4 regions of the Thalassotalea sediminis genome follow, and region 3 is predicted to be linked to each of the others. Evidence: riboswitches for the same ligand, from Rfam matches in the RefSeq annotation. Region 3 holds a riboswitch; each other region holds the start of a gene.
The links. A riboswitch is a leader RNA that binds a small molecule or an ion and turns the genes downstream of it on or off. The one in region 3 is predicted to bind cyclic di-GMP.
Positions count from the first base shown of each region.

Region 1: another riboswitch for cyclic di-GMP. It lies ahead of QUE09_RS06770 (hypothetical protein); the one in region 3 lies ahead of QUE09_RS17140 (GGDEF domain-containing protein).
Region 2: another riboswitch for cyclic di-GMP. It lies ahead of QUE09_RS09315 (DUF3718 domain-containing protein); the one in region 3 lies ahead of QUE09_RS17140 (GGDEF domain-containing protein).
Region 4: another riboswitch for cyclic di-GMP. It lies ahead of QUE09_RS10080 (DUF3718 domain-containing protein); the one in region 3 lies ahead of QUE09_RS17140 (GGDEF domain-containing protein).

Region 1 covers NZ_AP027361.1:1,497,787-1,505,488, forward strand. The annotation lists gene QUE09_RS06745 (dTDP-4-dehydrorhamnose reductase family protein) at 1-396, opposite strand, end outside; gene QUE09_RS06750 (acyl-CoA thioesterase) at 463-1,260, opposite strand; gene QUE09_RS06755 (serine hydrolase domain-containing protein) at 1,337-2,530, opposite strand; gene ppc (phosphoenolpyruvate carboxylase) at 2,709-5,270, opposite strand; gene QUE09_RS06765 (hypothetical protein) at 5,636-5,968, opposite strand; cyclic di-GMP riboswitch class I at 6,108-6,190, shown strand; gene QUE09_RS06770 (hypothetical protein) at 6,277-7,329, shown strand; gene QUE09_RS06775 (aldo/keto reductase) at 7,409-7,702, opposite strand, start outside.
Region 2 covers NZ_AP027361.1:2,025,404-2,033,105, forward strand. The annotation lists gene recC (exodeoxyribonuclease V subunit gamma) at 1-151, opposite strand, end outside; gene QUE09_RS09310 (hypothetical protein) at 313-639, opposite strand; gene QUE09_RS09315 (DUF3718 domain-containing protein) at 966-1,310, opposite strand; cyclic di-GMP riboswitch class I at 1,378-1,460, opposite strand; gene QUE09_RS09320 (RNA-binding S4 domain-containing protein) at 1,595-1,918, shown strand; gene QUE09_RS09325 (ion channel) at 1,999-2,982, shown strand; gene QUE09_RS09330 (proline--tRNA ligase) at 3,095-4,801, shown strand; gene QUE09_RS09335 (Calx-beta domain-containing protein) at 4,918-7,702, shown strand, end outside.
Region 3 covers NZ_AP027361.1:3,803,567-3,811,268, reverse strand. The annotation lists gene recQ (DNA helicase RecQ) at 1-109, shown strand, start outside; gene QUE09_RS17155 (c-type cytochrome) at 158-457, opposite strand; gene QUE09_RS17150 (DUF3630 family protein) at 598-915, shown strand; gene QUE09_RS17145 (2-thiouracil desulfurase family protein) at 915-1,376, shown strand; gene QUE09_RS17140 (GGDEF domain-containing protein) at 1,373-2,383, opposite strand; cyclic di-GMP riboswitch class I at 2,656-2,738, opposite strand; gene QUE09_RS17135 (tetratricopeptide repeat protein) at 2,851-4,722, shown strand; gene QUE09_RS17130 (hypothetical protein) at 4,737-5,216, shown strand; gene rep (DNA helicase Rep) at 5,284-7,302, opposite strand; gene ubiK (ubiquinone biosynthesis accessory factor UbiK) at 7,411-7,665, shown strand.
Region 4 covers NZ_AP027361.1:2,196,318-2,204,019, reverse strand. The annotation lists gene QUE09_RS10115 (monovalent cation:proton antiporter family protein) at 1-1,270, shown strand, start outside; gene QUE09_RS10110 (hypothetical protein) at 1,458-2,153, shown strand; gene QUE09_RS10105 (IS110 family transposase) at 2,091-2,345, opposite strand; gene QUE09_RS10100 (hypothetical protein) at 2,400-2,582, opposite strand; gene QUE09_RS10095 (hypothetical protein) at 2,799-3,071, shown strand; gene QUE09_RS10090 (manganese efflux pump MntP) at 3,182-3,721, shown strand; gene QUE09_RS10085 (patatin-like phospholipase family protein) at 3,827-4,978, opposite strand; gene QUE09_RS10080 (DUF3718 domain-containing protein) at 5,179-5,538, opposite strand; cyclic di-GMP riboswitch class I at 5,605-5,695, opposite strand; gene QUE09_RS10075 (CoA transferase subunit B) at 5,920-6,579, opposite strand; gene QUE09_RS10070 (CoA transferase subunit A) at 6,589-7,290, opposite strand; gene QUE09_RS10065 (hydroxymethylglutaryl-CoA lyase) at 7,370-7,702, opposite strand, start outside.

The DNA.
Region 1 (7,702 bases), 1.6 Mb from region 3:
CCCATAAAAATTTAATGGTGACGTTTGGGCGTTTTCTTCATATGGTGCGTTATTACCATCAAAAACATAATCAGTACTAATGAAGAATAATTGAATATTTTGTTGTTGGCAGCACTGAGCTAAGTGTTTTGAAACGTTAACATTTAAATTTATCGTAGCTTGGTGATCTGTTTCACAAATATCGGGTTTACGTTCTGCAGCCGCATGAATAATAACGTCAGGTTGATGCAGTTCAATAAACGTACTAACGGCCTCTTCATTTTGTAAATCGAGTGGTAGAATAGGTGGTTTGGCACGGGTAAAGCCAGTACCAATCACTTGAAAAGATTGAGAGAGTGTTTTAACAAGCGCTCGGCCAAGCAGACCTGTAGCACCGGTGATCATGACGCGTTTCATAAACAAGCATTCCTTTGTAAGAAAAAAGGAATTATATCAGTCAATTATGGTGTGTGTTAAGATTAGTTAGCCAAATACCGCGACGACTTGTTTTGAAATTGCGAGTAGTTGTCCATTTTCATGCCAAAATTTTGCCTGCTCATGTCCATAGCCGTGTTTAATGTGATGTGCTTCTGTTTCACTGGCAACCCATTGCCCGCTGTCGAATGCTAATTCAGGGTTAATAAATTCAATATCCCAGCTCATTGTGCTAGCAGGAACAGGTAAACGAAGCATTTGAAACATTGTTGGCGGCCAAGCATCCATGAGTGCAATGAGATATGCCATTTTCATTTGCTTAACTGGCTTAGAAATTTTCGACCAGCCATGAATAATAGGGTCCTGATTTTTCGTCACTGACAAACTGCCTTTATTAAACGCATAGTCAAAATGTTGCACAAATTTAGGTACAACTTTCGGGATCATAGGAATAAATTTGGGCTTGTTAGGAAAAGGCATGGTATGAGTATCAGTTGCAACTTGGTGTAATACTGAATCACGGCTAACACCAAAACATACTTGTACCATTACGCCAATAGTACCATTTTGCGACACTTGCGCGACAATTTGACTGACATTCTTACCGGTGCGTAATAATGTCGCCGTAATTGTTACAGGTACTTCAGGACTTAACGGGCCGATAAAGTTGCAGTGAAAAGCTCTGACTTTTCTGTCGTCTTCTATTAAATTCTCAGCAGCTTGATAAGCTAAAGCTGCTGATAAACCACCATATATTGTCCGACCTTGGCTCCAATTTTTCGGTATGGTCAGTTCGTATGCTGATTGTTTAGTTTCAAATACATGAAAGAGATGTTCTATCGACATAGTGCTCAAAATCTACTGGTCTGATGAGTTGAGTGTAAATCAAATCATCTCTTTTTTAAAGTTGATTTATCAGCTGTTAATCGCGTGCCGCTAATTTTGGTGCGAGTTGGTCATACACCAATGTCCAAAACTCGGTCGATAGTTTGTTAATACTGTTACTTTCGGCATTCATTAGCATGGCAAACCCAATATCTAATTCAGGGGCATATGCAATATCGGCTCTAAAACCTGATACCCAGCCAGAATGATAGATGAGTTTTACGGTACCAAATTGATAAATACGCCAACCGTAGCCATAGTGGGCGTCTTCAAGATGCTCTCGCCAGTATAGTCGACGCATATCCTTTTTGGTTTTTATACGCGGCGTCGTCAATTGAGCAAGCAAATTTTTAGGTAATGTTTCTGGTGCATAGCCTAAGTTTGCGATCAGCCATTTAGACATGTCAGCAATACTTGCATTTACACCCGCTGCGGTGGGGACTTTATAAAAGTCTGGAGTAACATTAACGGTGCGCCAAATATTACGTTTTATTACCTTGCCGTTGCGATCGTATTTGTTTGTGCGAACACGCTTTCTTAACACATGGGGTTTGGCGGCATTTATTTCATTACGGTAAACGCCAATTCCAACAGATGCATCTTTCATGTCTAGAGGCGCAAAAATACGTTGCTTTAATAGTGATGAATAAGACTGTTTCGTCGTACTTTCTATGGCAGGTTGTAACATGCCATAGGCAATATTTTGATAACCATAACATTTTTCAGGTTCGCATATGGGGCTTACTCGATCAAAGCGACCGATAATTTTATCAATACTCCAGTTTTCATGTAATAAATTGTCATAGGCGTTTGGCATGAGCCCTGTTGAGTGACTTAATATATGGTGCAATGTTATTTTTTGTGCCGCTTTAGGTTGTGCAAGATTAAAGTGCGGAACGTATTTCGTAACTGGGTCCGTTAATTTAAGTTTATGTTCATTAGCGAGCATGGTTACAAGGGTAGAGGCGAAAGGTTTCGATACAGACGCTAAACGAAAGACTGTATTTGGCGTAATTTTATGGGTTTTTTTCTTATCTACATAACCAAAGGTTTCTGACGCAACAACGCGGTCACCTTTAACGACCGTATAGGCGACGCCTGGAATGCTTTGTTGCTTTATTTCTGATTTAACTAGCGCATGAAAATGTTGATTAATAGTTTCTATCTCGTTAGCCGCTAGATAAAACGCACTCAGATTAAAAGCAAGTAAACAGAATATTTTAAACCGCATATTATTATTATAGTGTTGATTTGAAAGCGCATCATAATACCGAATGCATACTCAAATAAAAAGGAAATCAGTCAGGATAGATGTTGCAATATTTTACCAAACTAAAAAATTACATTGTTGTTAAAAGGACTTGTTTAAAAAAGGTGCAAATGGTGCACCTTTTTTAAACGCAGGCGAGTTAGCCAGTATTTCTTAATCCCGTAGCAATACCTGCCATAGTAACGGTTAGTACCTGCTCATTTGCTAATGTATCCGGAGATTGACGCAGGCGTGATAACACTTCAATTTGCATTAAATGTAGTGGTAGTAAGTAGGGCTGGCGTAACTTAAATGAATTTAAGTTCCAAGGATCTGATTCCATGATTTCTTGTTGCCCTAAGAGAGACAATACCGTTTGTTTGTCTTTTGCTAGCTGGGTTCTTAGTCCTTCACCGATACTTTTTAGATCCGGTTCGACAAGTGCTTGATCATATAATGCTGAAATCTGAGGCTCTGATTTTAAATACACCATTTCAATCAGTGATAATCGCGCTCTGAAGTAACGCCAGTTTTCTAGCATAGTCTGAATTGTTTTCGCATCTTGTTCTGATACGTTAGACAACGCTTGTCCTAGGCCTAGCCAACTCGGTAATACCAACCTATTTTGACTCCACGCGAAAATCCATGGAATTGCTCTTAGTGATTCAATTCCGCCATCGACCTTTCTTTTGCTTGGGCGAGAGCCGAGTGGCAATGACGCAAGTTCTTGTTCAGGTGTTGCTTGACGGAAGTAGCGGACAAATGCAGGTTCTTTTTGTACATAATGGCGATATATATCGCAGCTTTCTTCAGCAAGTTTGTCCATGAGTTTACGCCAATCGTCACTGGGTGTTTTTGGCGGGGTAATGAGGCTATCGAGTATTGCACTTGCGTATAAGTGCAAACTTCTAACGGCTAAACTCGGTAAGCCAAATTTATAACGAATTGTTTCGCCTTGCTCTGTTACTCTTAGACCGCCGTCTAGCGTGCCTGGGGGTTGAGACGCAATTGCGGCATGTGCTGGTCCACCACCACGACCTATCGTGCCACCTCGACCATGAAATAATTTTAAAACCGTATCGTGGTTTTTAAACACGTTAACGAGCGCTTCTTGTGAATGATATTGCCCCCAAGCAGCAGCTAACACGCCGGCATCTTTGGCAGAGTCACTATAACCTATCATGACATAATGTTTGTTATCACATCGCTGTTTATAGGCGTCAATTGCAAGTAATTGATCCATCACTTTTGCGGCATTATTGAGATCGTCTAACGTTTCAAAGAGTGGTGCAATTGGCATCTGCCAGCTTACGTTTGCAGTCTTTAGAAACAGGTTAACGATAAGTACGTCACTGACATTACTTGCCATCGAAATAATATAAATGCCCATCACTTCTCTGGGTTGTTGTGCAATGAAAGCAAACGTGTCTAGTACTTCTTGTGTTTCTTGACTCCAAGCTCTATTTGGAACAAGCGGTCTAGGATTATTAATTTCTTTTAACAAGAACGCGATTTTTTCTTTTTCTGTCCATTGTAAATAATCGCCTAGTTCTAGTGCGTTTAGTATTTCAGCTAGTGCGCTATCATGTCGCTCACTATGCTGCCTTACGTCAAGCTTCACTAATGAAATGCCAAAACATTGTACTTTGCGCATTAAGTCAATGATATGAGAGTCAGCTATGCGCGTTAAACCGACCTCAAGTAAACTGTCTCGGCATTGTTTTAATGGTAAGTAAAGCTCATTTGCACTTGCGATTGTGCCATTTGTTTCGTTATTTTCTAATAAGCTAATTGTTTGCTTTAACTTTTCAATAACCGGTTTTAATACTTGTCGGTATGGGCCAATTTCATTCACATCATTTGCTGCTAAGTCGGCTGTCGCTTTACCCATTGATAGCTCTAAATAGAGTGTTTCAAAATCTTGTAAATACAGTTGCGCTGCCATTAAACGAGCTTGCATAATGGCTTGCTGGCTTAGGTTTGCAGTAACGAAAGGATTGCCGTCACGATCACCTGCCATCCAACTTGCCATCGTTAAGGGAACACAAGACTCAGGTAATGGTTTACCTATTATCTCTTGGCTAAAGGTGTCTAATTCGCGCACAAAGTCTGGTACAGCATGCCATAAGCTATCACTGATGGTGTTTAATCCCCAACGAGATTCATCAAGTGGAGAAGGGCGGTTATTACGAATTTCTTGCGTGTGCCAAGCTTGTTCAATCAGTTCATTGATACGGTCACCTAATTCATTATCATTACTGTCTAGCGCTTGTGCGATTTCATGATACTTATGAATGAAAGTACGTCGATTGACCTCAGTAGGGTGGGCGGTTAACACGAGTTCTATTTCTAATTGTGATATTGCTCGCTCAATTGCTTCTGCCGATTTGCCATCGAGCTTGTTTTTCAAATCATCTAATGGATGCGGTAAGTCTAGTTCAGCGAGACCTTTATCACTGGCAGTATATTGTTGTTCAGCAATATTCGCTAAATTTAGGAATTGGCTAAAAGCTCTAGCATGGACGGTTAGTTCATCGGCATCCAGATCTCTAAATTTCTTTTGAAGTGCCACTAATGCTTGGCTATCACCGTTGGTTGCCTCTTTAGAGAGGTGACGAATCGCTTCTATTTCGTCAACCCATTTAGCACCTTTATCATTAGCAATGGTTTGGCCTAACGCTTCACCTAGTTTTCTTACATTATTGGAAATAGTTTCTAGCATAAATGTACCTATATGTAATTTTATTACAACAAATGGTGTTTACTTACTCTACGAGAAAATGGGGTTAAATCCAATTAATATTTGGCTTTAATCATTTTTTTCTGAAATTCAATATAATTTAGTTGTACTAAAATGGTGTTAAATTACGTAAATTAAAGCGGTAGGGCTTTTAAGTAGCAATTTATTTGAGCTTTTGCATTTTATTGTAGTGCAGTAATGCGGTTTTTGAATACTTGTCGTGAGGTAATGTGTGTTTCATGTTTGTACTAAGTTGATATTAGAGATTAAAGCGTGTTAATAAAACAACACAAGCGTTGCGTAATTAACGCATTATTACTGGGAACATCGCACTTACAACATCAGTGCTACTGCATAAAGTTTAATAGATGAGGGCACGGCACGGTGGGCAACTCAAATGTAACGCTTGCTCCTTGTAGTTGCTCAAGAATAACATTATCAAAACTGAGTATTTCAATGTTATTGAGAAATGAGAAACTTTGATGGTCAACAGCATTGGCGATAAAGGCGACTTCTGTTACTAAAAACTCACTACTTTGTTGTGAGGGTATTGTTGCTTTATCTGCGAATAAGTCGGTGTAACCCTCTATGTAGAGTCTTTCTTGTTGGCTGTCGTCTGCAAAGAAATAGTTCCCAACCCCATCGTCAAAACCATTGCTAAAGTGCCATTGACTCAACATTAATGATTGTCATCAAACATAATTGCAGCTGCAAAACCACTGAAAGTGAAGGGGAAGTATTTTATAGACGGGTAGATACGCTTAAGTTATATAAAGTTTTGACTTATATGCGCTTTTAGTTTTATTATGGCTGTTAACAGTTTGTAAAAGGCAAGTATGGTGAAATCCATATACGCAAAGTTTCCGACCTAAGGTATATACTATGGTAGCGGGACTGCAGAGAATTGAACCTTCCCAATCCTTGTCTTTTTGTGAAAGTGACGCGTCTAGCGATAGCGATAATTTAAAAAGATCACAAGGATAAAGCCATGAGTAATTACTTCTATAAAGTAAGTAAACGCATAAGTTTTGCCATTATGCTCACTAGTAGCAGTATGGCGTTTGCTAATATTTATGACCTTCAAAACAATTTAGCGTCGTTTAGTCCTGACAATGCCCATTTTTCTCTACTAGGCTTTTCAAATAATAATGTTTTAGCGCACGAAAACTCAATGATTTCATTTCCTGTTGGTGAGCTTAATCAACGCGGTATGCAATTAGAAGTTATTAGTGACAATAACGCTGTTTCAGGTGTTCTGAGTCAAAACGAACTACTTGTGTATATAAATGAGGTTGATGAGGATATTGCGGTTACTGTTCGTGTAGTAAATGTGGCGAATGTAATGGAAACCTCCTTATCATTTACCATCAATGTTGTTAATAAACCAACATTGGCTATTGATAATTTTGGTACCACGCAGTTTGCATCGAATAACATTGCAGATGTTATTGTTGGTGATACTCAACGATTTCTCTCTGGGTTTTCAGGAGGAAGTTTTACGGGTAATTTTGGCCATAGTTTGGTTAAAGTTAGCAATGCACCGCTTGTTGATATGGGCGCATTTAAAAATAGTGCCCCAAATGTACACCAAACGAGTTTCGGTGTGCCAATTGGACAGTCAACCCCTATGTTTTATCAGACATCAAAAATTGCACCATCGTTTGCTTCAGTTAAAGCAATATCTACATCGTTTACTCAAACTCAAAATACATCTTTTGTGCCATCAGCGTTGATAGCACTTGGGCAAGAAAAAGCGAAAGAAATTGCTAAAAGATCAGCGGAACTTATTGTTAACAATAATGCTTCTAGTCCTCAACAAACGGAAGAAAGCCCTAGTATAGATCAACCAACAAAAAATGAGGTTGAGGTTGGTAACGACGAAAAGTCTCCTCAACAGGCGCAAGATGATCTGTTGGTGTTCAACCCTGTGAATAATGAGCAACCGGCGGCGGTAAAAATACCAGAGCCAAATTCGTTTGTTTTAATGTTACTTGCATTGATAACAGGTGTTTCTGTGTGGCGATTTAAAAAGCGCTCATAAAGATAACGCCTCAATCGATTAAGGTAAGTCGATTGAGGTGTTTGCTTTAAATTTGTAATACGTCCAACTTATCGCTTGCTTAAAAAGGAGAAGGGTGAGCTTTTAACCATGCGTTTATACGCAGTAACGTTTCTTCTGTTAAGGTAATGTTAAACGCGTCTATGTTTTCTTTTAATTGCGACATGCTCGTTGCACCTATGATGGTAGACGTTACCCCGTTTACTTGATCAATCCATGCTAATGCAAGTTGAGCCGGTGTTAATTGAATCGAGTTTGCTAAGTCACAAAATGCCGAAATAGCAGTTTCAACATTTTGGGTATCGCGGAAAAGCCCATGTCTTTGCATTAACGTCCAGCGGCTTCCTTCTGGTCT
Region 2 (7,702 bases), 1.8 Mb from region 3:
CTGCCAAAGACATATTTAACCAATGCTGCATACCGGCATTTTGCACGATATATACATCTTTTGAAAAAATAGGAAGTGGAGATATTTCTTGTATTCTATTGGCCAATGCCAATAAATTTTCCGTCTTATTAGCAGGATAAAGGTATATCAAAGGGCATCCATTTAATCGTATTCTTTACAGAGAATTTAATCATATCGCTTCAAGAAACACTAGCAACGATTAACTGAATGCCCGATAAATATACTTGTTACCGTAAGTATTAACGTATGTCGTTCATAAGTATATGAGTAATAAACTTAATTTTTAGCAATTTATCGAATGAAATCTAAGTGTTTTTGATAAAAATCACCAACAATTGGTAATGCCGTGCGTTGCCCTATTAAGGCATGAAAAAGACCAACACACCATAACACCGCGACGCCCAAACATAATAACCATCCGACAAAAGGAACTAACGCTAATAATGCCCCAGTTAAGGTTAAGCCTAAAGAGTCACGTAGATGGAACTTAGCTAAGGCAGAACGATTATTACCATAAATAAAAGCGGCAATGACCCAGCCGATAATGGTTATATAAGATAATACTGACACAAGCTTAACCATGTCATACTTTAATCGACTATACGCTCGAAAATACATAACGTTACCTCTCATCGTCATCACAAAGTTAAACAAGATTCCTCGTTTAAACTTAATTCCCTTTATCAATAACCATAGAGAAAAATTGAGAATGCTTCAAACAACAACATGTAAATTGATTGTTAAAGTGATGTAAGTAATCAGGTAAGTACATTATTTTAAAGTTGATCTACGTAGGGTAAATAATTTAGATCGAATACTTATAGCAATAGGATGTTTTATAGCTAAATAATTTTTAAGCGTTGACGAAGAAAATTTACTCGTACAAAACAAAAAACGGGCGCCATTTAGCGCCCGCTTTATTAAAATCTTTTGTAATCTAATGATTAACCGTTTACACGCTCATTAGCAGCAGCTTTAAGACCAGTATTTGTAATACTTGCAAGGTTTGCTGATACAACTTTTTTTGATAATTTACCAATCATCATTGTGCCTGTTTCTGTAGCATTAGCTGTCGCAGCAAATTGTAATAAGTTTTTACCGTTACATTGAACAGTGTCAAATACGTTACGAATTTTAATACGATTTGATTTTAAGTATCTACGTAAGTCTGATTTAGCATCCGCAGCAACAAATTCGCATAAGTTTTGCGCAACAACGTTTGCTTTGGCTTGTGGTGCAACAAATAATGTAGCTAATGATAAAGAAGCAACGATTAGTAAGTTTTTCATGATTACCCTTTCTAAAGTATGTTAATAACTTTTAAGAAACCACAAGCATGAAAAGCTTTTGTAACACTTAGGTAGCCCCACTGTCATAGATAAATCCGTAGACTGGTGGCTTTGCGTAATACCCTTTCAAGTACCTTGCCGTTTCTAGTTGCGCGCATTGTATAGATATCAAACAAAATTACAAGTAAAACTTTGTTTCTTTTATGTTTCAATAATTCAATCTATCAACTCAACAGACAAATCGTTAAAATAGATCTTCATGATAAATACTCACCGGATATATAATGACTATAGAAATAGAAGTATCATCGCAACCCATCGAATTATACAAATTACTTAAAATTGCAAACTTAGTTAGCGGTGGTGGTGAAGCTAAAATAGTTATAATGGAAGGTTATGTTCAGCTTAACGGCGAAGTAGTAGTTCAGAAACGTAAAAAAGTTTATCATGAAGATATTGTCAGCTTTAATGGTGAAAATATCTTGTTGATCTGTCACCAAGCTCCAAAGATTCCCGAAAAACGAATAAAAAAAACCAAACAATTGCCTAAAGAAAAAAGCTCTGCACCTAGGCAAGTTAAAGGTGGTAGAAAGAAAATTAACTTCTAGCGTTGAAACTTTAACGACAAAAACACGTTTAATATTTAACTGATTAGAAAGATCACGTCTCAATATCTATACTCTTAAACATGAGTACTATAAATAACTTATGTCAATATAACGATCCGGAAGGTTACAAATGCAAAGCGCAGGCTGAACCTTCTGGGTATTGTTTTTGGCATGATAAAACAATAGATAAAACGCATGACAATATCCAAGACAAGTTAACGCAATATGTTCGTTCAGGAGGGTTGACGAGAGGTATTTGTTTGAAAGAAGCAAACTTAACAGGTATTGATTTAGTCAATCATCATCAAAAAGTTGGTTACGACTTTTCATATACAGATTTTTATCGCGCCAATTTATCGGGTGCACACTTATTTAACATCAATTTATCAAACGCCAGTTTAATGAAAGCTGACCTAAGCGACGCTAAATTAAATTGTGGCAACTTAACACGTTGCAACTTGCTTGGCGTTAAATGGAAAGGCTGTAAAATCGAAAATATCAATTTCGGTAAAAAACTGATGCAAGAAATTAATGCCAAGCAAGCACTAAAGGCCAATAAGCCATTGCTTGCGTTAGATTACTTTCAACAAGCAGAAGAAATATACCGGGATTTACGAAAACATGCCGAGCAAGAAGGTTTATTTAGCATTGGTGGTACACTAATCCAAAAAGAGCTCACCATGCGACGCTATCAAATGCCTAAGTATTCTTTTAAACGGATAGGTTCTAAAATAGTTGATTTGTTTTGTGGCTATGGCGAAGATCCGTTAAGAATAGTAGGTTTATCATTGATAATAATTTTTATTTGTGCACTTTGTTATACTTTCACTGGCTTAAATTTTCGCGGTGAAGTGCTTACCTTTGATGCAAGTAAAACAGCTATCGAAAACTTCTCTTTTTTTATCTCTTGTTTATATTATTCTGTTGTCACCTTCACAACACTGGGTTACGGTGATTTTACACCTGTAGGAATTTCAAGAGCGATTGCCGCAATTCAAGCTTTTACAGGCAGTTTTACAATCGCTTTATTCGTGGTTGTATTTGTAAAGAAAATGACGCGATAGAAAAAAACGAATCGCCAACCTTATTTAGTGCAATTTTCTCTTTTGCACATTCAGCGCCCCTGCTAGAATAGGGACATTAATCTATTCATGACAGAAACGGAAACACACATCCATGCGTACAAGCCAATATTTACTTTCAACATTGAAAGAAACGCCAGCGCACGCTGAAGTAATTAGCCATCAATTAATGTTACGTGCAGGTCTAGTACGTAATATTGCCTCTGGACTGTACACCTGGTTACCGACAGGTTTACGTGTTTTAAGAAAAGTTGAAAACATTGTTCGTGAAGAAATGGAAAAAGCCGGTGCTATCGAAACACTAATGCCAATGGTTCAACCGGCTGATTTATGGCAAGAATCTGGTCGCTGGGAAGATTACGGCCCTGAATTACTTCGACTACATGACCGTCATGAGCGCCCTTTTGTTTTAGGACCAACGCATGAAGAAGTTATTACAGCGATCGTGCGAAACGAAGTGAACAGTTATAAACAATTACCACTGAATGTTTTTCAAATTCAAACGAAATTTCGTGATGAGATACGTCCACGTTTTGGTGTTATGCGTGGTCGCGAATTCCTAATGAAAGACGCCTATTCATTTCACATTACTGAAGAGTGTTTGAAGAAAACTTATCAAACAATGTTTGAAGCATATTGCAAAATATTTGAGCGTTTAGGCTTAGATTTCCGCCCTGTTGTAGCAGATAATGGTTCCATTGGTGGTGAAGGATCTCATGAATTTCATGTACTCGCAGAATCAGGTGAAGACGACATAGTCTTTTCTGATAGCAGTGATTACGCCGCAAATATTGAAAAAGCAGAAGCCTTAGCACCAAGCGGTGAACGACCAGAAAGCACACAATCATTAACTGAAGTATCGACCCCAAATGCAAAATCAATCGATGATGTGGCTCAGCAATTAAAAGTTGATGCTAAACAAACAGTTAAAACCTTGCTTGTTTTAGGGCAATCAGAAGGCGAAAGTCAGCCTATTGTTGCTTTAGTGTTACGCGGTGATCATCAACTAAATGAGATCAAAGCCGAAAACTTGCCACAAATTGCTAGCCCGCTTACTTTTGCAAGCGAAGAGCAAATCAATCAAGCCGTGAAGTGCGAGGCAGGTTCTATTGGCCCCGTTGGACTATCAATACCTGTTATTGTTGATCATAGTGCCGCCCATTTAGCGGACTTTATTTGTGGTGCTAATAAAGATGGTTTTCACTTTACAGGTGTAAACTGGGATACAGACATCACTGACTATGACGTCGCTGATATTCGTAACGTTGTCGAGGGTGATCCAAGCCCATGTGGCAAAGGTAATATCGTTATTAAACGAGGAATTGAGGTGGGGCACATTTTCCAACTTGGTAATAAGTATGCCAAAGCGATGAATTGTGGCGTATTAACCGAATCTGGTAAGAACCAAACCTTAACAATGGGGTGTTATGGCATTGGCGTCTCTCGTATTGTAGCGGCCGCAATTGAACAGAACCACGACAAGTACGGGATTAAATGGCCAAAAGCGATAGCGCCTTTTCAGGCTGCAATCGTGCCTATGAACATGGCGAAATCAGAACGCGTAAAAGAAACCGCTGAAAACCTTTACAAACAGTTAAAAAATGTTGGTGTTGACGTATTATTTGATGATCGTAAAGAACGCCCTGGCGTAATGTTTGCTGATCATGAATTGATAGGTACACCGCTATTGTTGATTGTAGGTGAACGCAACTTAGATGAAAATAAAATCGAAGTTAAAAACCGCATCACAGGTGACAAGTCATTGATAAATATAAGTGACGTTTTAAGCCTATTTGAATAATAAGGCTTTCATAAATGGCTAAGGAAATATCCCTTAGCCATTTTTATATTAACTTTATATTTACATTTTATAGGGTGTGATACACTTTAGGTGTATCATTTTAATATGGAGTTTATATGAGAAACATTCTCGGTGCCCTATCCTTACTCATAGCACCACAGCTTTTGGCTGCAGATAACTTATTTACGTGGCGAGACGTTAGCGCTGATAAACAAGCTAACGCTGGTATAAGTACCAAGTATCAACAAGGTGAAAAGTTTTCAATTGATTCAACTGCCCTGTCTTCTTATAGTATCGGCGACAACTTTACGATTAATCTCAAAAACGGTGCAAGCTATCAGGCTATTGTCACCAACATCAAGAACAAAAAGCACACCAAACATATCATTGCCCATATAAAAACAGATCAGCAACAACTCCCTGTTGTTATTACTCAGGGTAAAAGCCAGTTTTTTATGCGAATAGTATCGCCAGAACAAACATGGGTTGCGCAAGGGAAGACGCACTCTGGTTGGTTAATTAATGAAAACGTTAAGCAGGTTGCGCCGCTTAATAATGATGTGAAAATCCCCAAACACCAAGTTACGAAAAACCAAGATGCACAGTTAAATAGATTAACAAATAGATCTGAGATCACAGCAAATAACGCTGATTTTGTAAGTAAACCAAACAAAAGTGCGAGTAACGAATCTGATATTGCCAATGTTGATGTACTGTTTGTTTATGCTATACCGCAAGATTTTATTGACAGCGAATATAATGGCGACGTGCTAACTCGTATTCAACACCTTATCGAAGTAACAAATCAAATATATGTTGATAGTAACGTCAACCTAACTGTTTCTGCCGCAGATATTATTTCTGTCGACTATCCATCTGATTTAGACTCTGATGCCGCATTGGACGATATCACATTTAATGATCATGCAGCTTTCAGTGATATTAAAAACTTACGCTATGAAAAAGGTGCAGACATGGTCGCGTTGTTGCGCCCATATGTTGATGGCGATTCTGCTTGTGGACTTGCCTGGGGAAATGCATCAATCACGACCTCAATAAATTACATGTATAGCCATACAAGTATAGACTGTGGGGACTATGTATTAGCGCATGAATTAGGGCATAATATGGGGCTTGCCCATTCTCGAGCACAAGGAGATACAGGATATACGTTTCCATTCGCGCTCGGCCATCGCGTAGCTGATCCTGAAAATGGTTTTTCTTCTGTTATGGCATATGCTGTTAACAATGCAAGTAAAGTATATAAATTTTCAAACCCAGAGATTCTTTGTACTGAGTTACCATGCGGTGTCGATAGAAATGATCCCATTAATGGTGCAGATGCTCGATTTGCCCTTAACCAAGTAAATAGTGACCTAGCAAATTTATATACACAAGATCCGAACCTGATATTATCGAGTGATGCGTTATCAAATATATCGGATGACAATTTAAAAAGCTGCTTAAGCAACTTAGTAAACAACAACAATATAAAGTATGCTGGACAAGTAACTAACGTATATTGCGCTTATAGTAATATTGATTCATTAACTGGCATTGAAAACTTTCCAAATATCGTAAGTTTAGTTGTAAACAACAATAATATAAGTGACATTACATCGCTATCTCACTTAACTAAACTATCTATTGTCTATCTTGACAGTAACGCTATCAGTAATATTTCACCGTTGTCATCACTAACATCGTTAACGCAAGTTTATTTAGATCATAATAACATTACCGATATTTCGGCACTAACCGCAAGTGACAACCTGCAAATGCTTTGGATGAGCGATAATAATATTGAGGATATTGCTGCATTATCAAACAAGCAATCGTTGCGCTTTATTTACGCATCTGACAATAACATTAAATCTTTAGAGCCGTTGAAAAACGCTGATGCTCTAGCACAACTCTATGTAAGCGCTAATGAAATTAGCGATGTGTCTCCACTTAGTAATCTACCGGTGTTAAAAACACTAAATTTGGGCTCAAATCAAATTAATGATATATCCTCGTTAACTAACCTACCTAAATTAGAAACGCTGTCGCTTTACTACAATCAACTTTCAAATGTTGATGCTTTATTTGCGCTTAAATCATTAGTAGATTTAGAATTGGATGGCAACCAAATAACGATCTTACCTAATTCAGGCCAATTACCCAAATTAGCAAAACTTGCCATAGATGATAACGATATTCAGGATATTTCGTTATTAAATGCTTTTACATCGTTAGTAACATTAGAAATTCGTGGTAATAATATTACCGATATATCACCAATTCAAAGCTTATCAGGCCTAACAAGTTTATATGCAGATAGAAATCCAATAACGGTATTACCAGAATTATCAAATTTAACAAATATAAAAACATTTTCTTTATATAATACAGCGATTAATTCGCTTGAATTTGTAAAACAACTACCGGCGCTAACCTCTTTAAATATCGGCAATACCAATGTTATTGATATAACACCTCTTAAAAATGCTTACTTTTTAAACAATTTCGATTTAAGCAATACAGATATCAGTGACATAAGTGCCATATTTGAACTTCATAACACATGGCAAGTTGTTAACTTTTCAGGCGTTAACGAAATCAAATGTTGGCAACAAGACTATGTTAAAAACTATCTAACGGTTATTACCTTTACGGCTTCAGCTAATTGTAGTTCAACAGAGGACACGCAAGATTTTGACGGTGATGGTGTATCTAATAGAAATGAAATAGATAGCGGCAGCTATCCAATTTACCATAACAATGAACCAGGAAATGTACATTTTCAATTTAGCAGTGCCGTGCTCAATGAAGACGCGAGCCCAACAAGAATTAACGTGATCCGTTCACAAGGCGGAAAAGGTTTTTTGAGTGTTGATATTGTTACCAATTCTGGAACAG
Region 3 (7,702 bases):
TAAGCCTAAATCATCAGCTGAGATGCTAAATATATCAGGTATCGGACAAACTAAATTAGCGCGTTATGGCGAGCCCTTTTTAAGTCTCATTAAGGCGCACGATAACTAAGTATTCGGGTAAAAAAGCGCTCTTTTGAGCGCTTAAAAATAAGAATACTTATTTTAAACTCGCGTAATATGCCGCTAAGTTTTTCATATCTTCGTCTGTTAATGACATTGCTTGACCAGACATCATCGGATCTTTACGAGCACCTGATTTAAAATCTTTTAACTGCTTGTATAGGTATTGCTCTTTTTGCCCTTTTAAGTTTGGCCACATACTGTTTGTAGAAACGCCTTCTGCACCGTGACAAGCACCACAAACCATTGCTTTTGCTTTACCTTTGGCGATGTCGCCTGCGAATACCGGAGATGCCATCATCACAGTAGCAGCAACTGCTAGCGTAAATTTTTTCATGCCCATATCTCTCTTGTGTTTGATTAGAAAATTTAATTGCCTACCTCGATTATATGAAAAAAGATCAAAGCTGTCTCAGATTTTTTGTATTATATGCAACCGATTAACATTTCTTTGGGATAGATCAATTGTCTTGGTGTGTGGAAAAAATTAAATGGCAACAGCTTAATAACATTATTTGTATAGATAATGAAAAGTCGATAGATGCATTTAACAGTGATTGGTCACAAGAAGACGTGGCGCATTACTTCGAGTCACTACTCGAACGATATCGTGAAATTTCGTTGGATAATGTTCACCTTGGTGCTGACAGGGTCAGTTATGATGTAACTTGGCGACAGTCCCATTATTGGCTACATTTTGAATGTTATAGCCAGTCTATATGGTTTGAAGCGATAGACTTGATCTCGGAAGAAAATTTAAACGCTTTTTATCGATATTTAACTAACGGTCAATAATGGAAAAAATACTAGTAAGTGCATGCTTGATGGGTGAGTTGGTAAGGTATGATGGTGGTCATCAGAAACTTATCAATGAGGTAATAGAGCGCTGGCGTCATCAAGGTCGAATAATACAAGTTTGTCCTGAAGTTGCAGGCGGTTTGTCTATTCCTCGTTTACCAGCTGAGCGAGTAAATGGGTTGATTATAGACACCTCAGGTAAAAACGTTACCGATGCTTTTGTAAAAGGTGCTAATCAGACACTAGATATATGCAAAAAACATGGAATTAAATATGCGTTGTTAAAAGAATCTAGCCCATCCTGTGGTAGTAATACTATTTACGATGGTTCGTTTAATGGTACGAAAATACCTGGCCAAGGAGTTACTGCTGCATTGTTACAACAACATGGTATAGAAGTCTTTAGTGAACAAACATTGATGGCGCTAATTGCTAAAGTTGAATCGATGTCTGATTAGGTTGCGACGGTAATTTTGTTCGCAGTATGACGCTGCATGTCTGTGACTAAGTTTCGGGTGTAATTAATGACGGACTCTACATTTTGTGACAGGTTAAAATCGTTTACACCCAGTGAAATAGTCATGTGTGGTAATCTAACCCCTGACTTACTACTAACAAATCTTAATTTCTCTACACCCTGACGAATTTTTTCTGCTATCTCGCTTGCGATGCCTCGTTCGATCTCTGGCAATAAAATAAGAAACTCATCATGACCAGAACGCACAGGTAAGCCACTATCCCCTACATAAGTACCAATTTTATTTGCTATTTTAGACAGCAAAACATCACTAATTAATCCGCCGAATTTATCACTAACTGCAGATAGCTTATCAACATTTACAACTATCGCGGCAATTTGTTTGTTTGGATCTTCAAGCGTCCACTGTTCTAAATTCTTATTCAATGCTTTTCGATTGTACAATCCAGTCAATGGATCTAAGTAGACTTCTTTCTTAATTTCAGCCAGCTCAGACTTTAATGTTTGTGATTGTTTTTTTGATAATAAGAGTTGTTTAGCGAGTTGTTGCTGTTTTTGTCTAAAACTCTTTGAAGCATGTTCTATTTGTTGAACGGCATTGGTAATGGCTTTTTGATTATTAGACTTGAGATCAATAATATTATGGTCAAGTTTGCGAAGTAAAGTATCCGCACTGTGCATTGATTGTTGATTATTAGTAGCTAAATTATCAACTAGGTCATCAATATCGGTGATTATCTCTTCTCGAAAATTACTCTGACCGAGTATATATTGTTTATATAACTCTTGAATGAAATATTCGTCTAACTTTTTGCCGAGTGATAACTGCTGTTTAATTTGTCTATTTAGCTCAGGTGTTTTGCCAATGATATACTCATAACAGACTGAATAGTTTATCGGCGACGCTGGTAGGTGCCATAAGTTTAGTTGCTTAATGGTTAGCGTTGATTTTTGTTCAGCTTGTTTGATGGAATCATGGTATTTCAAAATCACCCATCCCCTAAATATTACTGCGAGTTATCTTTATTGTTATAACTTCATTCTCTAGTAATTTTTCACAAAGTGCTAGCGTTTATCGCAAATTATTGTAAATAAATTGCCTCATGACATTTATCTGATTTTAGCTATAACAAAATACTGGAAATAAAGGAGTGTTATCAGCGATAAAAGAGGACAAGGGAGCACGCAAAGTTAGTGCTAATAAAGAAACATATAGCTTAAGAAATGCCTAAAGTAGACAAGCCCCCACTATGTCTAAATTTGGTAGTTCCGCTGCCGTAGGTTTCCCCTTAGACCGGTAACTTTGCGTCTCTAGCTTTCGCTAGATTTGCCCTTATCGAGCTTTAGCTGCTCAATTGCCATTATAGACAGAGAATATAACTTGTAAACCATAAATATTATTTATATGGTAAACTTCATACGATATTTTTAATAACTCCTTGAAATAAAGGAAGATGAAAGCTCATCCGATGATCCGCACGCTATTTGTCTTTGCCATTATAATCAGTACCCTCAGCACAGGTTTAAACGCCGAAGAGCGTGCTAGCGTTGGTATTGTTGAAAATATTAACTGGGTTAACAAATTATACGATAGTGATAGTGAGTCGATACCATACAATGAAGTATTAACCTTGTCTCAGCGCGTGATTAAACAAAGACAGTTTTATAACAATAATACCTTGGCGAAAGTTTTCACGTTACTTGCCGATGCCGCCGCAAATACAGGTGATCTCGCGAAGTCGTTACAATTTGCACAAGATGGCGTGTCGCTGCTGAATGTAGATAAGCAGATAAACCTGAGGCTATTATTAAAAGTGGCGGCAGGTTATTACTACAAAGGTAAATTTAATAGCGCTAAAGAAGTCGCTGAGCGCGCGGTTGCTATATCGAAAAAGCACAATAATGTAGAGTGGTTAATCTATGCCATCAGCTACCGTGCAATGGCAAACGCATTGCTAGCTCAACATGACAGTGCATTAAATGATATAGAAAAGGTTGAACAGTTACTTGAACAACAACCTAGCCTATCCGATAGAATTGCTTTGATTAACTTACTGGCAAGTGCGCATTATTATTTAGGTGATAATAACACGGCAATTTCTTTGTATAATAAAGTGCTAAAGCTTCGCTTTGAATCAAAAAGAGTGGTAAATATTGATCAGACGTATTACCACTTAGCCCGTTCTTATTTGGCATTAGGTCTGTTAGATGACGCTTATAATGCTTTTTGGGAAGCACTTAGCTTTGCGAAAAAAAGAAATGCACCCATTCGTGTTGCATATGCCCAATCTGGTCTTGGTAAAACGCATTATTTACAACACGAATATCAACAGGCGTTGGCATTATTTAATAAAGCTGAAAAAGGGTTTCAAGGTTATAATTTAACGCAGCCTTATTTAGCGGTTTTAGTCGACCTTGCTAAAGTTCACCAACAGCTTAATAATAAAGCGCTGCAGTATCGTTATATTAAGCAAGCAGAACGGATTTCTGTGACTACTGAGTTAACAGAAGTGCAAAATGAATTGCATTTGATGGCTGCTCACATGTATCGAGATTTAGGGCAGTTAGATAAAGCATTAGCGTCATACTTTAAGTATACGGAAAAAGAAAAGCTTTTCGATCGTAATCATCGTCACCAGACAAACTTAAATCAACCGAATAATGCGACTAGTCAAAAACGTCGAGATTTTTCACTTCAATTTGCCAATCAATCTACGTTGACTCAAGAATATCAAGTAAAATACCAACAACAACGGCAGTTGATCAGTGTATTAATTGTGTCTATTGTCCTGTTGTTTTTACTATGTCTTTGGTTAGGGTTTAAATTACGAAAAATCAAACTTAAACACCTATACGATGAAGTTGAAAAACCGATTGATTACATTGCAGGACCGAGTTATAGCAAAAAATTGTATCAATACCATTATAAAATGGCGCGACGTTTCGAGTACCCGTTAGCAGTCGGTTATTTTACCATTGATAATTGGAATGAGCTTACTTTCCTATTTAATAAAAAAGTTGTTGCGGAAGTTGTATCTGCGCTTGCCATACTTATTAATGACATTAAGGAAGAGTTTGTAAAAGTGGGGGTGATAAATGAAGGCGAATATTTGTTTTTAGCTCCACATCAACGCCCAGAAGACCTTCAACGTAATTTAGATAAACTTGCAAAAGCAGTAAAACAGCAACTTTTTGCAAACTTGGGTGAGTTTTCGTTAAAAGTTAGGTACGATTGTCAGTCGCCAAGTGTACAGGATATTGATCCTTACATCTTTTTATCTCGAATTAGTGATTCGACCGCCCCAGATAGTAATTATAATTTGTAGTTGTAGGTTTAATTATGATGTTTTTATTGGCTGTTTTAGCCGTTTTTATTGGTGTTAGTATTTATTTTTATTTTAGGGCTGAAGCTTTGCAGCAGCAATTAGTGGCGGCTAAAAGAGATGCCACTAATGCTAAAAAAGAATCAAAAATATTATTTGAGTCTGTCGCAGTTATTGCACGAAAAAATGAAGAGATAGTAAAAAACCGAGCTAAATTGTTACAAGAAAATGAGCATGCGGAAAAGTTCTTAGAAGTACTGCATCCATTTATTAATAATTATAGTGTGATTTATACCGAAGCGATTAGAGGTAAAGGACAATTGCACAAAATTACTCAAAAGTGTTTTGAAAGTTATCAAAAAGGTAGCTATCGCAAGTTTACAGGCATTATTGGTGCGATGAAGCCACATATTAATAGGGCGTGGTCAGGCAATAATATTGGTGCATTGGTAACGTTTACAGAAGCAATCTTTTACGACATGGAAAATCCAGAATAGTTAAAGCCAACACTGAAACTGATAAAGTGATCAATCAGTTTCAGTCACTGTCGTACTTTATCGCGTGTTAATTTTTCTTTTTAAGTAACTCTCTTAAGTTCGCCACACCTGCTTTAGCGGTTTGTTGCTTTTCTTCCTGTGTTTTTGTTGCTTTCTTTGTTTCCCAGTTTAAATCATCTTGTGGTAATTCATGTAAAAAACGGCTGGTATCTGTGCGTGCTACTTCACCAAACTGACGCCGCTCTCTAGCATAGGTGAAGGTGAGCTCGCGCTGAGCCCGTGTAACCCCTACATAGGCTAACCGCCTTTCTTCTTCAACATTACCTTCGTCTATACTTGTTTGATGCGGCAATAACCCTTCTTCCATACCGATTAAGTAGACATAAGGGAACTCTAATCCTTTTGAGGCGTGCAGGGTCATCAATTGTACTTGATCGGCAAATTCTTCTTCTTCGTTACGCTCCATCATGTCACGAAGTGTTAATCGTGTGACGATTTGCGGCAGAGTCATGGGTTCTTCATCGTCGGAACCTTCTAACATTTGCGTGATCCAACTAAAAAGCTCAGTAACATTTTTCATGCGCATTTCTGCTGCTTTCGCGCTTGGAGATGTATCGTAGAGCCAATCCTCATAATTTATTTCTCGGATCATACCTCTAAGTACAGCTGCGGTATCGCCGCGCTCTGCATTGTCGGCGGTTTCGACCAGCCAACGAGTAAAAGCTTGCATTTTTGCTAAGCCACGACCCGTTAAGTACTCTTCTAACCCATATTCAAAACTTGCAGCGAACATACTAATTTGTCGTTTATTGGCATAACTGCCGAGTTTTTCCAATGTTGCTGGGCCTAATTCTCGTTTCGGTACGTTTACAATACGCAAAAACGCATTATCGTCGTCTGGATTAACTAATACGCGTAAATATGCCATGACATCTTTGATTTCTGCGCGAGAGAAAAATGATGTACCACCACTAATTTTGTAGGGAATGCGGTTGGTCATTAAGGCTTTTTCGAGTAGACGAGACTGATGATTACCGCGATAAAGCACGGCATAGTCTTTATAGTGACTTCGATTTAAAAATCGATGACCGATCAGATCACCAACAACACGTTCTACTTCATGTTCTTCATTTTTGGTCTGTAAAACGCGTAACTCAACACCGTAATCTAATTCACTAAATAACGATTTATCATAAACATGCGGGTTATTAGCAATAAGAATATTGGCACATTTTAAGATACGACCGCTTGAACGGTAGTTTTGCTCGAGTTTGATTAATTTTAAGGAGGGGTAATCTTGGCCGAGCAAAACAAGGTTTTGTGGTTTGGCACCACGCCATGAATAAATAGACTGGTCGTCGTCACCTACTACTGTTAAACGGCCGCGCTCTCCAGTTATTAATTTTACCAGTTCGTATTGGCTAGTATTGGTATCTTGGTATTCATCGACCAACATATAGCGAATTTTTTTGCGCCATCGCTCTCTTACTTCCGCATAGTTTTTTAGCAGTAGCGTTGGGATCAAAATCAAATCATCGAAATCTAGCGCATTATACGCTTTCATATGCTGATGGTATTGTTGATAAAACTGTGCATATTGTAACGTATCTGCATCGCTCGACTGTTTCATTGCCGCATCAGGAAGAAGTAAATCATTCTTCCAATTCGAAATCATCGATTGCAATTTATTTAAGAGATCTTTATCGCCATCAAGTTGCTCTGCAGTTAATTCTTTTAGTAGCGCTAAGGTATCTTGGTCATCAAATAGTGTAAAACCAGGCTTGTAACCTAAGGTTTTAATTTCTTTTCTAACAATATCAAGTCCCAGCGAATGAAAGGTTGATACCGTTAAACCTCGTGTTAAGTCTCGTCCTAACATTTTAGTGACACGCTCTTTCATCTCACGTGCCGCTTTATTGGTAAAGGTTACCGCGGCAATATTGCGTGCCTTGTAATCACATTTTTTTATTAGGTAGGCAATTTTCTGACAGATTACGCCTGTTTTTCCACTACCTGCACCCGCTAATACCAGACATGGCCCACTTACATAATCTACAGCTTCTTGTTGTCCGGGATTTAATTTCATGAGGTCAGGCTACTATTGATAAAGGGCGGTGATTTTACCTTGTTTTTTACGTTGGCAAAATAGCTAATTCGATTACAATAGTAATATATATAGAGAAGAGGCGTTGCCATGATTAATGCAAAGAAAATTGAAGATATTGCCAAACAAGTGACGGAAGCTATTCCTCCAGGCTTAAAAAATTTAGCAAATGACTTTGAAGATAAAACCAAAACAGTGCTACAAAGAAAACTATCAGAGCTTGACGTGGTTACCCGTGAAGAGTTTGATGTACAAACACAAGTGCTGATTAAAACGCGTGAAAAATTAGCGACACTTGAACAAAAAATAGTAGAACTCGAAGCTAAGTTGAATGACGTAACATAAGGTTTGGACTTTAGATAATAAAACAAGATGTTTTGTT
Region 4 (7,702 bases), 1.6 Mb from region 3:
TTTATCAATGGCGTTAGGAGCCTTTCTTGCCGGTATGATGTTAGGTGAAAGCCAGTATAAGCATCAATTAGAAGCGGATATTCGTCCTTATCGAGATATTTTATTGGGGTTATTCTTCGTTACGGTTGGTATGAAGTTAGACATAAAGGTATTGATTGCTTCACCTTTGATGATTGTTAGCTTAGTGATGGGGTTTATGCTGTTAAAAATCATACTTATTAAGGTGTTGGCGATCAAAGCAGGAGAGCAAGAAAAAGACGCTTGGGCCTCAGGTATTATGCTTGCTCAAATGGGGGAGTTCGGTTTTGTATTAATTGCATTAGCTACTCAAGTTCAAGTGTTACCTTTAGACGTTGCTTCGATGTTACTCGGTGCTGGTATATTGAGCATGGGGGTTACGCCTTTTATGATCACTAATGCAAGACAATGGGGTGGTTGGTTAGCAAATGAAAAAACAGTAGATCTTGATGAACATCAGGAATTAAAAGAACTACACGTAAATACTGAGCTTAAAGATCATGTTATTATTTGTGGTTTTGGTCGTATCGGGCAAACGGTTAGTCGCTTTTTAAAGCAAGAGCACATTGATTTTGTTGCGATAGATATTGATCCACTTAGAACAACAAAAGCGAGAGAAGCTGGTGAACATGTATTATTTGGTTCATCTAGAAAAACAGAGCTTTTAGAAGCGGCTAGGTTATCTAGCGCTAAACTTGTTGTGATTGCATTTGGTGAAGATAAGCAGTCAATTGAAGTGATAAGAAAAGTACGAAGTTTATCACCTAAAGTACCAATATTAGTGAGAACACGAAATGATGATCAGCTTGATAAATTGCAAGCTGCGGGGGCTGATCAAGTTGTACCGGAAAGCCTAGAGGGCAGTTTAATGCTTGTCTCACAAGTTTTGTCACTTTCCGGTGTACCTTTCTCTCACATTGTAAAAAGGGTTCAAAAGGAGCGTAAAAACCATTACAGCCATCTTCATGGCTTCTTTCAAGGTGAGCATACTGATATGAGTCCAGATGCTATTGATAGGATCGAGTTTGCTAACGCGATCAATTTAACCAATGATTCTTTTGCAGTTGGGCGTACTTTAGAATCTTTAAAGCTGCCTGCTCGTCGAGTAACAATAGTTGCCTTACGCAGAGGGGGTATTGAAGAGGAAGAACCTGACGACCAAACAATTTTAGCGCCACAAGATACGGTGATTATTCGTGGTAAACCTCGACGTGTTGAGCGCGCAGAGCGTTATCTACATGAAGGTGGTTAATGCTTTATCTGATAGGTAGTTAAGAGCGAACAACGGACACTCAGGTTTATAAATTGATGGATATAAAGTAAGCTATTTCGTACTTTTCTGATATTGTTAGGTATCACTACGATAGCTTGTGAAACTTTTAGAGTTACAGCTTACAAGGATGTATAAACTATTGTTTTTTAATACTTCAAGATTTCCATTGAACCGTAAACATAATTACGATGCCTTTGGCAACAGCATCGTAGGTCATATTCAAGAACGTGAAAATACACGTAAACTTCAAGAGCAAATCAGTAAAGCGTTCTCTCGTTCAGGCGAGCAAGGTGCTGTTAACCTTAACCTCGGTGAGTTTGAAAACCCTGTCGCAGAATGGAATCGACTTGAGCAATCTGGCCAATTAGATTCGTTACCTGATGATGAATACTATGCACTGGCAAAAGCTGCAAATTCTGTTGAGTACCTAGCAGGTACAGAAGGTAGAGTTGAAGCTGCCAACAATGCATCACTTGCAAGAAATGCGGCTCGTTCTCAATATGTTGCTGATTATGGTAATTACCTAACAGACATGGCTAATTGGAGTAGTTACAAATTAGCTTATGACACATTCCAAGACAGAACAGAAAGCCTTAATAATAGGATGGAGCTAGCTGCTGCGCAGCAAAGACGTTTTGCTTATGGTAATGCTCAAGCAGCGGCTAGTTTTGATGCGTTAAGACCAACCGGTTTTGATGGTAACTTTACTGATGCTGAGTGGCAGGCAAAAATTAACAATAAGGTAAATCAGTGGGCACAACCTGTTTATGACACGTTTGGGTATGTAACAGATGCTGCGTTATTGATGACTGGTGTTGGTGCTATAGCGCCCTTTAGCGATAACAATACCAAATTCAGATAACAAGCCTCGCAGTTGATTAATCATGGTGGTGCGCTCTTTCACTAACCCTTGGCGTACACGATGTAACGTCATGACGGCTTGTTGGTCAGCTGTTTTCACTGGCACATGCCAAATATTAGGTCGCATTGCTGCTTCACAAATCGCTTCGGCATCGTTATTATCGTTTTTACCGCCAGTGCGAAAAGGTTCGATGAACTTGGCGGCAATAATCGCGACTTGGTGTCCGAGAGATTTACACTGACGCGCCTAATAATGCGCGCCACTACATGCCTCCATGGCAATGAGGCAAGGATTGAGTTGAGCAATAAAGGGAAGTAGTTTTTTACGTGATAACGTTTTCCTTAATACAATTTTTCCAAACTCATTCATGCCAACCAGGCTAAACGTATTTTTTGCTAAATCGATACCAAGTGTTTTAATGTTATTCATGATGGGCTCCTTTTTTAAGTTTCGCACCTTAAGTTTGGCAAAATTTTACAAAGTCAGGGGGAGTCCATCTCATTCGTTATGTTTCCGTAAATTGAGAGTGGCTAATTTATGAATGTGTTCCTATTATTGGCAGGTTTTTTAACGATATTAGTTGGGTTAGTCCACTCATTCTTAGGTGAAAAGCTAATATTTTCCCATTTAAAAAGGGGGCAAGTAGTGCCTACGCACATTGGTACACCACTTAGAGAGCGGCATATCCGTATAATTTGGGCGACCTGGCATATCGTATCAATACTTGGCATTGGAATGGCTGGCCTCCTGTTCTGGTTAGCCTTACCCTCAACAAGTATTGAAAATGTGCCGTTAATAAAAAATATTATTGCGATTCCAATGTTCATATCCGCTATGTTGGTTCTATGGGCAACAAAAGGTAGGCACCTAGGCTGGTTAGGTTTGTCGCTAGTGGCTATATTTGTTTGGGCCAGTTGAAAATGAATAAAAAACATAACAATCGCTTCAAAGGCGACGCTTGTAACTCGCGGGCGTTATATGGGTGAAGTTATTTACCTCATTGATTTTTTTAGAAGAGAATTTATTAAGTGCTTGAAGTTATAATTTTAGCAGTGGCATTAAGTATGGATGCTTTTGCGGTATCTATAGGCCTAGGATCAAAACATGTTAAGCAAACAAAGTCTCTGGCTCTTATGTCAGGTATATATTTTGGTCTATTTCAGGGGGGAATGCCTTTAATTGGCTATATGGGGGGAAAGGGAGTTCTCGGTTGGGTTGAGGAGTATGCAAAATGGGTAGCATTTGCTCTTCTGATATTGATTGGCGGAAAAATGATTTATGAATCAATTACCGAAGGTATCGAAGAAGATATAATAAAAATCACGCATAAAGTAATGCTTATTCTTGCTATCGCCACAAGTGTAGATGCAATGGCTGCTGGTTTTACGCTGACCCTTATTGAAATAAATCCATTATTAGCCTGTGCAATTATCGGGGCTGCTACACTATTCTTTAGTTGGATTGGCGTATTTATCGGAGCGAAAAGTGGAACATGGCTTGAGAGTAAGGCTGAGCTATTGGGCGGTATGGTACTTATCTTAATAGGCTTTAAGGTATTACTCTTCTGAAATATAGCAGTTCCAACAAACCTCATATAATGCTCGCTTTTGGTTGTGAGATTTGATGAAGTTCTGTTCATCGAATCTGATGGATCACGTTAAAACTTACTCGCCTTATTTTAATGCTAAAAATGCCCTAATTTTTGTTTCATTTTCTAAAGCGTCTTGATAGCCAAGTTTGATCAATTGTTGGCAATAAGTTCGGTCAAAGAGTAGGTAACTTACAATACTTGACTCGGAGTCATTTGTTATGCCAATTGCTCTAAGTAATAGCCGTATAGCCAACGGTAAATTGTGATAGTACTCAACAGCAATGGCATTAAAGTCATGGCTAGGGTTAATCACAAGAGTTTCAATTGGCTTTAACCCCTCTTGTGAGTTTTTATCTTTATCTGATATTAACGATAATGTTTTATTAACGCGCTTAAGGCGTTCTAAATCACTTTGTAAAGTATCAGAAAATATACCATCAAGTAGGTGACCCGCAATTGTTGCACTTGTTGGCGGGTGAGGATTATTCTCTGTTTGATGTAAAGGCTCTGAAGGTTGTTCAACGCCGATAATAAAAAGTTTCTCTCCCCCTAAATGAATAGCAGGGCTTAATGGAGATAACTGGTGTATAGAGCCATCACCATAATGCTCTTTACCTAATTTTACCGATGGAAATACTAACGGTATTGCCGCAGATGCAAGCAAATGGTCGCTATTTATTTGGCAAGGCAATCCTTTTCTTTTCTCTCTAAACCAAGGTGAAATTGTTGCGTTTGATTGATAAAAGCTAATCGAATCACCACTGCTATAACTGGATGCAGTGACTGACAACGCGCTTAAATGCCCCTTTAACAAATTGTTGTCAATTCTATTAAAATCAACGACTTCGTTTAATAACTCTCGTAATGGTGCGTTATTTAATAAACTACGTGCTCTTTTATTGGCATAATCTGCTTGAAAGCTTGCAAGCGCACCTCGCGTGATATGGCTGAATACGCGAGCAGGATCACTGTGATAAATTCTGCTTGTGGTTAGATTTTTCCATATCCATTCAAGTTTCTTCACCCCAAGTTGAAAGCATGAGGCGTAACAAGCTAAACCTGTCGAATTAATTGCGCCTGCCGACGTACCACAAATGATTGAAAAGGGCGTCGGGTAATGTCTTGGTGAAAATTTGGAAACAGCCGATAATACACCGACTTGATATGCTGCTCTTGCACCACCACCTGTTAACACTAAAGCTGTTTTTTGATGTTGGCGTGATCGATATGTCACTGGTTAATCACGTATACTTAATAGTTAATTAGCTTAAAGTTTATCGCTTATTAATAAGATTTCCAAATGAAATTAGCGAGGATATCGCTAATTCGCAGATAAAAAAAAGCCAGCATAAGCTGGCTTTTTTAAATCGACAGAAGAATTATTAACTAGTAAAGCTATTTACTAAACAAATAACGCCTACTAAAAAATAATTTTTAGCTGCTAACGCGTTCGTTAGCTGCATCTATCAATGGTTGCGATCCATTCTGGATATTTGCAAGATTATCTGAAACAACTTTCTTTGGTAGCTTACTTACTATCATTGAACCTGTTTCAACTGAACCTCGATCTGAAGCAAATACCAGCAAGTTTTTACCATTACACTGAATACCATCAAAAACTCTACGGATTTTAATTTTATTCGTTCTTAAAAATGAGCGCATACGTTTCTTATCGTCTGCTGCTACATATTCACATAAGCTCTGAGCTATGTTTGATGCTTCTGCTTTCGGAGCAGAAACGATAGACGTCATTGTTAACGCTGTAATAGTAGAAACTAGTAATAATTTTTTCATTTTAATAACCTTTAATTCATGAATGAGTTTATTAAAAGAAAAAACCACAGGACGTACCTAATTGAACTCGGTAACTCCGCTGTCATAGATAAGATAACTTACCCTTAGACCGGTGGTTTTGCGTAACATGTTTTCGCATGTTTTGCCTTTTCTTTGTCAATTTTAGTATTACGAATTTGAAAGATAAAATCAAGTCTTGTGAAAATTATGTAAATCTTAGTGTGTCAATAGTATTTATAATAATATAAATTACAATGAGTTAGCGTTAAAAACCTCGTGAAAGGGGATGCGGATTATTACATAAGCGTACAAAATATTATGACAAAGGAGCACTAAGGCTCCTTTTAATATTCTGATTTGTTATAGGTTTATTCTTTTTGGTTATTTAAATGTCATTTCTGGTACGTGCTCCGGTATAATAAGTTCACCTGCCGTTAATGACTTAATTTCTTCGACTGATACACCCGGTGCGCGTTCAATTAGATGAAATTTATTATCTTTAATTTCAATGAAAGCTAAATCAGTTAATACTTTATTGATACAGCCTTTACCGGTAAGTGGTAGTGTACATTGTGGGAGTAATTTTGATTCGCCATGTTTAGATGCGTGTGTCATGGTGACGATTATATTATCAGCACCTGCAACTAAATCCATAGCTCCCCCCATCCCTTTTATTAATTTACCTGGGATCATGTAAGAAGCAATATTTCCTTGAACATCAACTTCAAAAGCACCGAGTACAGTCAAATCAACATGACCACCACGGATCATGGCAAATGATTCTGCGGAATCAAAAATAGAGGCGCCTTTTGCTGTGGTTACCGTTTGCTTACCTGCATTGATAAGGTCTGCATCAATTTCTTCTTCCGTTGGAAATTGTCCCATACCCAGTAACCCATTTTCAGACTGCAACATTACTTCCATACCTGTTGGTACGTAATTAGCAACTAAAGTAGGAATACCAATGCCAAGGTTTACGTAGTAACCATCTTGTAATTCTTGTGCTACGCGTTGCGCAATTTGTTCTCTTGATAAAGCCATGTTAACTCCTTATGCGCTTCTCGTTGTGCGTTGTTCTATACGTTTTTCGAACGTGCCTTTGATAAGACGATTTACGTATATACCTGGTGTGTGGATTTCATCGGGTGCTAATTCACCAGGCTCTACAATTTCTTCAACTTCAACAACGGTTATTTTACCTGCTGTTGCTGCCATAGGATTAAAGTTACGTGCTGTTTTTCTAAAGATAAGGTTGCCATATCTGTCTGCTTTCCATGCTTTTACAATGGCAAAATCACCCGTGATCGCTTTTTCAAGAATATAATGTCGTCCGTCAAATTCGCGCTCTTCCTTACCTTCAGCAACAGGGGTACCGTAACCCGTTGCTGTGTAGAATGCTGGAATTCCAGCACCACCAGCACGCATTTTTTCTGCAAGTGTACCTTGAGGCGTTAACTCTACTTCCAATTCACCACTCATCATTTGACGCTCAAACTCGGCGTTTTCACCAACATATGAAGCAATAATTTTTTTAATTTGGCGGTTGGGTAATAAGACGCCTAAACCAAAGTCATCGACACCGCAATTATTGGAAACCACGGTTAAACCAGTTGTGCCTTTGCGTTGAATTTCGGCAATAAGGTTTTCCGGAATACCACATAGGCCAAAGCCACCCGCGATAACTGTCATGTTGTTTGTTAATCCAGCTAACGCTTCTTCATAGCTTGACACCACTTTGTCAAAACCTGCCATGATTTACTCCTTGATAAAAGTAAGAGCACCAATACGTTTAGTTACTCTCAAATTAAATTTCAATTGTTGTTGATATTATTTATTCGCATTTTGCTCTAAGCGCATTGGATACCTTAGAAACAGGCTGCTTACCAAGCTTGTCACTAATAAACCAGCCTGCTTTGAGCAACTTGTTCAAGTCAATGCCTGTTTCAATAGCTAAACCATTTAGCATGTATACAACATCTTCTGTTGCCACATTGCCTGAAGCGCCTTTAGCATAAGGACATCCACCTAAACCGGCAACGGCTGAGTCAATAACACTGATACCATGTTGTAATGCCGCGTAAATATTCGTTAACGCTTGGCCATAGGTATCATGGAAGTGCACAGCGAGGTATTGTATGGGTACTCGGGCGCTTACTGCCTGTAA